DNA from 2 places in the Undibacterium sp. Di27W genome. Region 2 is predicted to be linked to the other one. Evidence: predicted binding sites of a transcription regulator. Region 2 holds the regulator's gene; the other holds the start of a gene.
The links. The regulator HrcA, encoded in region 2, represses chaperone genes, less so after heat shock. The targets are predictions, from matches to a motif close to TTAGCACTCNNNNNNNNNGAGTGCTAA.
Positions count from the first base shown of each region.

Region 1: rpoH (RNA polymerase sigma factor RpoH) is a predicted target of HrcA. The motif match lies at 2,736-2,762, and genes of this name have one in related genera.

Region 1 is NZ_JBMPOS010000003.1:190,761-195,598, forward strand. It holds gene ACO0LF_RS08570 (SCO family protein) at 1-489, shown strand, start outside; gene ACO0LF_RS08575 (heparin lyase I family protein) at 561-1,439, opposite strand; gene rpoH (RNA polymerase sigma factor RpoH) at 1,775-2,671, opposite strand; gene ACO0LF_RS08585 (cell division protein FtsX) at 3,015-3,929, opposite strand; gene ACO0LF_RS08590 (cell division ATP-binding protein FtsE) at 3,961-4,635, opposite strand; gene ftsY (signal recognition particle-docking protein FtsY) at 4,693-4,838, opposite strand, start outside.
Region 2 is NZ_JBMPOS010000004.1:201,912-206,749, forward strand. It holds gene dapB (4-hydroxy-tetrahydrodipicolinate reductase) at 1-618, opposite strand, end outside; gene ACO0LF_RS10550 (outer membrane protein assembly factor BamE) at 625-1,155, opposite strand; gene fur (ferric iron uptake transcriptional regulator) at 1,267-1,695, shown strand; gene ACO0LF_RS10560 (response regulator) at 1,792-2,175, opposite strand; gene hrcA (heat-inducible transcriptional repressor HrcA) at 2,234-3,253, opposite strand; gene ACO0LF_RS10570 (HAD family hydrolase) at 3,298-3,984, opposite strand; gene ACO0LF_RS10575 (NAD kinase) at 4,060-4,838, shown strand, end outside.

The sequences.
Region 1 (4,838 bases), on a different contig from region 2:
ACCGGCCTCGATTATGCCAGGGACTTTGCGCTGACAGATCACAATGGCAAGGCACGTACCCTGGCAGATTTCAAGGGCAAGGCCGTGGTCATCTTTTTCGGTTATACCCAGTGCCCTGACGTTTGTCCAACCACCATGGCAGAGATGGCGGGGGTCATGAAATTGCTGGGCCCGGATGCTGACAAGGTGCAAGTTTTGTTCGTGACCCTGGACCCCGAGCGCGATACCCAGGCCTTATTGGCCAGCTATGTTCCCAATTTCGATCAGCGCTTCCTGGGCCTGTATGGAGATGCCGCAGCGACCGCCAAAGTCGCCAAGGAATTCAAGGTGTTTTATCAAAAGGTAGAAGGCAAGACGCCAGGCAGCTATACCATGGACCATACGGCTGGCAGCTATGTCTATGACCCGCAAGGGCGCGTACGCTTATTCCTGCGTCATGGTCAGGGCCCTGAACCAGTTGCGCATGACCTGAAGATTTTATTAAAGTGAATACAGATTCTGGTCTGGATAGCATACCCAGACCAGATGATGAATCCTGAGACTTCTGCCCTGACGCAGTGTTAACCGCCGAAAGCTGCCTTCGCCACGTCGGCAAAAGTTGTTCCACGCACCACTGGGCCTAGCAAGAGGCTGCTGGTAAATGGCAGGCCACGGTTGCGATAGTAGCCAGTTTTCCAATAGTGATCTTCGACGGCTAGGCCGGTGCCATATTGCAGCGTAGGCATACTCTTGGCTTCATAGACCATAGTCCATTGTGCGTTTGGCCCTTCATCAAGTCTGGATATCGCCAGATAGCCTTTACTATCTGTTGCCCATTTGACTTCTATCATGAACTTGACCCATTGCCCCTGGTTCAGTTTTCCATCGCCTAATGTGGCTGTTACTGCATTTTTTGGTGTAGTGCGTGTTCCGCCTTCATAAATGTCACCTGTTTGCAGATTGAGATGAAAATCTTTTTCTGCACAAAGAGCAAACGCCGGATTTGTTTTCAGAGTATCCGGGCCATGTAATTGGAAAATGATGCCCCAGGCGTAGGGATCAATGGAAGTGCCTACGGGCGGTTGCCAATTAAGTGGCAATTTGACCGAGATTCCATAAAACTCATGTCCTGAACTGGCGTTAACTGACAAAGGCGTAGATTTGAGCGACTGCATGGTGGAGACTTCAGCCCGTTCACCTGACCATCCACCGAATTGATCACCAGGTCTGACCTGAATTTCTGCCACTGCAATATTGGGTGAAAAACGCTCATTATCGCGTGGTGCAATGCGGTCTTTTTCCCAAGCTTGCAAATCACGCCATACACCAGGACCAGGGCGCTCAGTCTTGGCGCTCCAGTCACCGACAAAGCTCACATTGGCAGGAAGTGATTTTACTTGTGCGTTGCAATTAAGCGACAGGATTGCCGCAATAAGCACAGCGAATGTTTTCTTGTTCAACACTTTTCCGGGTGCTGAAATTTGTTTGATTGTTAGCATAAAGCCTCTCTTTGGTGAGTATCGATAATCCATACAGTGAGCAGGCTTATTTTTTGCAAAAACCGGTGTTAAGACATGCTTGTACGAGTTTTGCCTGGCTGCTCAAGATTGAATGTAGCATCGCCAAAGAAATTAGTTAAGTTGCACTATTTATTTACGGCAACTTTATTGGGTAAAGCAAATTCCCTGTTGATTTTTCATGCTGGTAATGAGCATAAGCTCACAGTATTGCAGGCGTGATAAAACAAAAGGCACTCTTGCGAGTGCCTTTGTGATATTGCTACAGCGTGTTTTGATCAGGCAAAACTGCTGAGGCTACCCTTCATTTTCTTCAGGGCTGCGCTTTCTATCTGGCGTATGCGTTCGGCAGAAACACCGTATTCATCGGCCAGCTCGTGCAGGGTAGAGCCAGTGCCATCATCATTTTTCAACCAGCGTGATTCTATGATGTGGCGTGAGCGTGCATCCAGTTTGGACAGGGCAGATTCCAGTCCTTCGCTTTGCAGACGATCATACTGACGTGTTTCCAGCACACGGGTAGGCTCGTCAGACTCAGTTTTCAGATAAGCGATAGGAGCAAACTTCTCATCGTCATCATCCGTCGGTGCATCCAGGGCGATATCGTGGCCAGACAAACGCATTTCCATTTCGATGACTTCTTCGCGTTTGACATCCAGCGTTGATGCCAGGGCATCAATTTGCTTGGGTGTCATCGCGTCCAGGCCTTCTTTATGGCTGCGCAGGTTAAAGAACAGTTTGCGCTGGGCCTTGGTCGTAGCTACTTTTACCAGACGCCAGTTTTTCAAAATGTACTCATGCATCTCAGCCTTGATCCAGTGCATGGCATAAGACACCAGACGTACACCCTGGTCAGGATCAAAACGTTTAACAGCTTTCATCAGGCCGATATTGCCTTCCTGGATCAAGTCAGCATGGGGCAAGCCATAGCCGAGATAACCGCGGGCGATAGACACTACCAGGCGCAGATGCGACATAACCAGTTGCTGCGCAGCAGCCAGGTCATTGTCATTACGTAATTTGTTTGCAAAGTCTATCTCTTCCTGATGCGTGAGCATAGGCAGACGGTTGACTGCAGAGATATAGGCATCAATATTACCCAGCGTGCCACTAAAGCCCAGGGCCAGTGCAGTGCTGTCGGTTGCAGGGATCAATTGTGTCGATGTAGTTGCCATTTTTCCTCCTTATTGCTGCCTTAAGAGTATCAATTACTCTTTTCGGCACTTTCAAGTTCCTATATTAGCACTCTCTTGAGAAGAGTGCTAATACTGAGATTCTATGAGCTTAATCAAATAAATCTATTGAAAAACAAGCATTCATTTGTGGCTTTTATAATACTTAGATAGACGTCAAGGCTGAAAGTTGCAATCAATCCCAGCTAAATTGTAAGAGCCTGTTGCAGAATCAAGATGCTCAAACATCCGTCAGGGTGCTGGAATGCTAAACAATGATGTTCAGCCATATCAGCACTATGAAGACGAAACAGGAGCAGATTTATTGTGCACAAGCGCTGAGAATTTAACTTGCGCGCGCCAACTGCCTTCTTACCGATAGAAAAACACCTACCAGCCCAAGTAACATGCTAACAGCGAGGAGTATGGCGCTCTGTACGATACCCAACGGAGCCAGGTGGAATTCCGATGCATATAATTTAGCGAATTCGGCAATTGCCTTGTTCAAGGGTTGTAAAGACGCTGCAATCATGCCCAGTGCCAGTCCACCTGCCAATAGCCCTAGTAAGGCACCGGTATAGTAATAAGGCTTGTGAATGAAGCTATTGGTGGCACCCAGCAAACGGGTCACGGCAATTTCTGCCCTGTGTGAAATGACTTGCAGGCGGGTAGCATTAAATACCACGACTACGACAACCACACCCAGCGTGGCAGCCAGGAATAATAGACCCAATTGCATGATTTGTACCAGGGCAGCCAGGCGCTTGACCCAGGCAGAATCGAGTTGCACCACATCGACATCCGGCATTTGCTTGATTTCTTCCACCAGTGCTTCTATCTTGCCTGCCTCATTATTCGACATGGACAAGACATAGGCATCTGGCAAGGGGTTGCCACCCAGAGTGGACAAGACTTCTGCCAGATTGGATGACTGCTCCAGATTGGCAAGCGCCTTATCCTTGGGGATGAAGTTCAGATTTGCCGTGATGTTTTTCTCTTTCAGCAATTTCTTGAGCGGTATCGACAAGGCAGTGGCGGTTGCCCTGGGCGTGTCCGGGCTGACAAAGATACTGATTTCCGGCTCTATCGATAATTGTGAAGAAATTGGCCGTATGTTTTCTATCAGGGTCAAACCTGCAATCGGCAAGGCCAGGGCAATGGCGACGACCAGGACATTGAACAGAAAATTGCCTGGGCTGCCGCGCAAATGCGCAAAAGCACTCTTGATGGCAAACCAGTGTTGACGTAACCAGTTGGTCATGAATTTTTCCTTATTATTCTGTCATGCGGCATCAAGCGGCCAGCGAGGATTTCCAGGTATCGACGACCCGGCCCTGGCTCAAATAAATCACACGGCTGGCTTGATCAAGAAATTGTTCATCATGGCTGGAGATAATGCAGGTGACGCCAGCACTCTGGAAAGCTTTCAGCGCATTCAATACCTTGTTGGCATTGTCTCTGTCCAGAAAGGCGGTAGGTTCATCCGCCAGGATGATCTGTGGCCGGTTGACAATCGCACGGGCAATTGCCACCCTTTGCTGTTCACCACCTGAGAGAGCCAGCGGCATGGAGTAAGCCTTGTCTGGCAAGCCCACTTTCTCCAGAGCGATGCGGGCACGCGTTTCAGCCTCGCCATGGGAGGCGCCGGTGACGATGATGGGCAGCATGACATTGGCCAGCACATGGCGGTCAGTCAATAGTTTTTGATCTTGCAAAATCAAGCCCAGCCTGCGGCGCAGATAGGGCAGGCTGCTGGCTTTTAGTTTGCTGATATCCTGGCCATTCACTCTGACCATGCCGGAAGTTGGTTTTTCTATACCGGCAATCATTTTGAGTAAAGTAGACTTGCCTGCGCCCGAGGGGCCAGCCAGGAAGATCAGTTCACCATCGGCGATCGACAAGGAAACATCTTTGAGCGCATAGGCATCTTGCGAATATTGTTTGCTGACGTGTTCAAATTCAATCATGGTCGCTGTGGCCTTGTGGCTATAGGTGGGATAGCACGCAATTTTGCCCGTGCTAAATCAATTAAGCAGGGCGTCAACAAATTCCTGGGCATTAAATGGTTGCAAGTCTTCAATCTGCTCACCTATGCCGATGAAATACACAGGCACAGGGCGGTTCTTGGCGATTGCTGCCAGCACGCCACCCTTGGCTGTGCCATCCAGTT
Region 2 (4,838 bases):
GGCAAAACCGATGGAGGATGGATCGCGCTCACCAGTCACGCCTTCGCGGGCAAACACGCCCACTTCATTGAGGTCACGACCCAGGGCATCAGCAATGACTTCACCCATTTTCAGGGCAGTACCGGAAGGAGCATCGACTTTGAAGCGATGATGGGCTTCGACGATTTCTATGTCATAGCCCTCGGCAAAGCTTTTGGCTGCCATTTCCAGCAATTTCATAGTCACATTCACGCCCACACTCATGTTGGGGGCAAACATGATGGCTGTCTTTTCTGCGGCAGCGGCAATCGCTGCCTTGCCAGCCTCGTCAAAACCTGTCGTGCCTATGATGAGTTTGATGCCATGCGCAGCACAATACTCCAGATGCTTGAGCGTGCCTTCAGGACGGGTGAAATCAATCAGGTAATCCGCATTGTCCAGGCCAGCAGCCAGGTCAGCCGTGATACTGACGCCAGATGGCTTACCCAGGCCAGCAGCTGCATCCGTACCCAGGGCTGGTGAGGCAGGCACGTCCAGCGCGCCTACCAGGACCATATCATCCGCATTGCTGATCGCTTCGACCAGCATCTTGCCCATACGACCGGATGTTCCGGCCACAGCGATTTTCAGTGCAGTCATGTTGATTTATTTCTCTTTTTTCTTGGGCGCATCGGTTTCCACTACCGATTGCACACGATTCAGGCCCAGAGCAGATTCTGTGATGCGGGCAAGATATTCTTTTTCATTCGGCAAGTTACCGCCTTCGAACCTGGCTACTGTACCGTTGGTAAAGTACACCGATACCCGGCTGGTAATACGTTCACCATTGGGTTTGGTCAGGCGGAAAGGATAATCCCAGCGATCTTCATGGAACATATCTGTCAACAAAGCTGTACCCAGCAAGAAACGCACTTGTTCGCGTGTCATGCCTTCTTTTAATTGAGCAAGCATTTCCTGGGAAACGAAGTTACCTTGCTGTATAGAAACACGGTAAGGCGAAATAAATGCCAATACCTTGGCGAAACCAGTAGGCTGTACCACTTGCGCACCATCTGTACCACTCGGTGTGCCAGAAGTTGCATATACTGATGTCTTGTCAGCGGATGACAATATACCCAGTGGTGATGTACATCCAGCCAAAGACGCCAGCAAAACCAGGCCCGCTACGCGGCTCATCTTCTTCCGTGTTACTTTTGAAAACAACAGTTGCATAGATAACCTCTTAATTGAGCAACAAGCCCTAAAACCCGATATCATAAAGCAGATAGCAATTTTTTGATCGAAAACATGACAAACAGCACCCCCAACCTCAAGGCCAGCGGTCTGAAAGCCACTCTGCCCCGTCTGAAAATCCTGGAAATCTTCCAGAACAGCCGGGTTCGTCATCTGACAGCAGAAGATGTGTATAAGATCCTGCTCAATGAAAATATGGATGTCGGCCTGGCAACTGTGTACCGGGTATTGACCCAGTTTGAGCAGGCTGGCCTGTTACACCGTAATCATTTCGAGACTGGCAAGGCGATTTTCGAGCTCAATGAAGGCTCACACCATGACCATCTGGTTTGCCTCGACTGTGGCCGGGTAGAAGAATTTTTTGATGAAGAGATAGAACAGCGCCAGCAAACTGTGGCCCTGGATCGTGGCTTCAAGATCGCCGAGCATGCGCTGGCGATTTATGGCAATTGCACCAAGCCAAATTGCGAGCATAAAACCTGAACTCGCCTCTTTCACGCTCTATCAGGCTTAATCAGCCTCGACAAACCTGGCAAGCGTATACACTGCGCGCACTTTGCGCGTAGCTTGTACGCCTGCTTATTTATTGATCTTGGCAATCACCCCCGCCACAGTATCAATGATTTTCTGGGCATTGAATGGTTTCAGGATATAGCCATGTATGCCATTTTTAACAACTTCTGTAATGGTTTCCTGGTCTTTATTGGCCGTCACCATCAATACCCGCGATTCCGGCAGCAATTCCCTGATACGCGGTAAAATTTCAGTGCCGCTGATTTTAGGCATGACGATGTCCAGCATGATCAGATCAGGTCTGAGTTTCACTGCCAATTCCAGGCCTGTGCCGCCGTCAGTGGCTTCACCGACAACGTTATATCCCTCGCTGCGCAATATGACCCTGAGCACCTCGCGTGTGACGTCATTGTCATCAATCAATAAAATTTTTGCGTTTTTCTTTTCCATAGCAATCCTGTATTCGTATCAATGCCTGATTACCTGCTTCGCCAGTTCAAAACCTGTCTTATTGACTTAATGCATTAGATAATAATTTTGCCGTAATGTCTACAATGGGAATGACTCTTTCATACGCCATGCGGGTCGGTCCTATGACACCCAGGGTACCAACGATCTTGCCATTGATATCATAGGGTGCGGTGACTATGCTCATTTCTTCCATGGGCACCAGCTGCGAGTCTCCGCCTATGAAGATTTGCACCCCAGTCGCCTTGCTGGAGACATCCAGCAATTGCATGAGGCTGCTTTTTTGCTCAAACATATCGAACAATTTGCGTAAAGAGCCCATATTGGACGACAAATCCTGCACATTCAATAAATTGCGCTCGCCCGAGATGACGACTTCGTCATTATCCTCATCCATGGCATTGCCACCTGCTTCCACCGCAGCTTGCATGAGCCTGGTCATATCATTTTGCAATTGCCGCAATTCACTATTGATACGGGTGCGTGCATCAGTGAAACTGAGGCCACCGAAATTCTGGTTCAGATAGTTAGCAGCCTGCACCAGTTGACCAGGGTTGTAATCCACATCGGTCAATAACAGTCGGTTATGCACTTCACCGCCAGGGGCCACAACTACCAGCAAGATACGTTTTTCCGACAGACGCAAGAATTCTACCTGCTGGAAAATCGATTCGGTGCGTGGCGTCATGACGACACCGGCAAATTGTGACAGCGAAGACAAAATCTGGGCCGCATTGGCGATCAGTTTTTGCGGTGGCTGTGATGCCATGCCTGATTGAAGGCGCGATTCCAGCCCTACTTCACTGATCTCTTGCACAGTAAGCAATTTATCGACAAATACGCGATAACCTCGGGGCGTAGGGATACGACCTGCAGAAGTATGCGGGCTGGCCACAAAGCCCATTTCCTCCAGGTCTGCCATGACATTACGTATCGTCGCTGGCGACAATTCCAGGCCGGATATTTTGGACAAGGCACGGGAACCCACAGGCTGGCCGTCAGCGATATAACGCTCGACCAGGGCTTTTAATAAAGTTTGTGCGCGGATATCTAGTTGCATGGTTTCATTTTATGCGTTCATGACTGACATGAACATGAAAAAATTCATAGCCATAGGGTCAGATCATGCAGATTGGCAAATTCTGCATCCGGCTTGATATGCAGATGGCGCTCATCTTCGATTTTTAAACCCTGCCGGTTCATCCAGCCAGCTTTTAAACCTGCCTGTTGCGCACCTTGCACGTCTAGTAATAAATCATCGCCTACATACAGGACCTCGGCAGGTGGCAGGCCCAGTTCCTGGCAAGCCGCCAAAAATATCCTGGGGTCAGGCTTGGCACAACCAAAGCGAAAGGCAGCGATAGACACCTTGAAATGATGGGCCAGGCCTATGGCCTGCAAATCGGCAAAGCCATTTGACACCGTCCCCAATAGCAACTTCTCTTGCAACACCTGCAGAGCTGGCTTGACGTCCTCATACAAATCCACTTTGTTTCTGGCATCGGCGAATATCGCCATGGCCTGGTCCGCTTTTTCGGCGGCGAGACCATGTTCATCAAACACCTGGCTCAGCAAGGTATGACGCAAGGCCCACAAATCATATTGAAAACGTGGATCACTGGCGACCAGCAAGTTACGGCGCTCACGTAGTTTGTCCACATTGTAATTTTGGGCAACGACAGGCGCATGTTCATGCATCCACTGCTGTAAAACTGCTTCAGCATGGCGTATCACTGGCGCAACCGGCCACAAAGTATCATCCAGATCCAGTAAAACTGCTTTAATTGTCATAACGAGCACTCATTCCATTCATTCTTGCCCTAATTATGTTCTAATCTGAGGCATCATGTCACCTCACCCTTGTTTATGACAGTTCAGGCTAAAACCATCGCACTTGTTGGCAAACAAAATGCTGCAGGCATTGCAGACTCGATTACCGAACTGGCCCACTTTCTCGCCGATGCAGGACATCATGTCGTCATAGAGTCCGACACGGCGCAATACTTGCAACTCGAGCGTTTCAGCAGTATGCCCGTGCCCGAGATAGGCAAGCTGGCCGATGCTGCCATTGTGCTAGGTGGTGACGGCACCATGCTGGGGATAGCGCGGCAACTGGCCCCCTATAATGTTCCCCTGATAGGTATCAACCAGGGTCGCCTGGGGTTTATCACCGATATTGCGCTCGACCGCATGATACCCGTCATCACCGAAATGCTGGATGGCAAATATGTGTCCGAGCGGCGCAGCCTCTTGCAAGCCATCGTCACGCGTGATGGCAACCAGATTTTCAGCGGTGTGGCTTTCAATGACATCGTGGTCTCGCGCGGTGCCGGTTCAGGCATGGTGGAATTGCGCGTCGAGGTGGATGGCCACTTCATGTATAACCAGCGCTCGGACGGTCTTATCGTTTCGACGCCGACAGGCTCCACTGCCTATGCCCTTTCTGCCGGTGGCCCCTTGCTACACCCCAGCCTGTCAGGCATTGCGATGGTGCCGATTGCCCCGCATGCTTTGTCAAACCGTCCCATCGTATTGCCAGACAGTAGCGAAATCGTCATCACCATCGTGGCCGGGCGTGATATCAGCCTGAATTTTGACATGCAGAATTTTGCCAGCCTGCAGCATCAGGACAGGATTATCGTCAA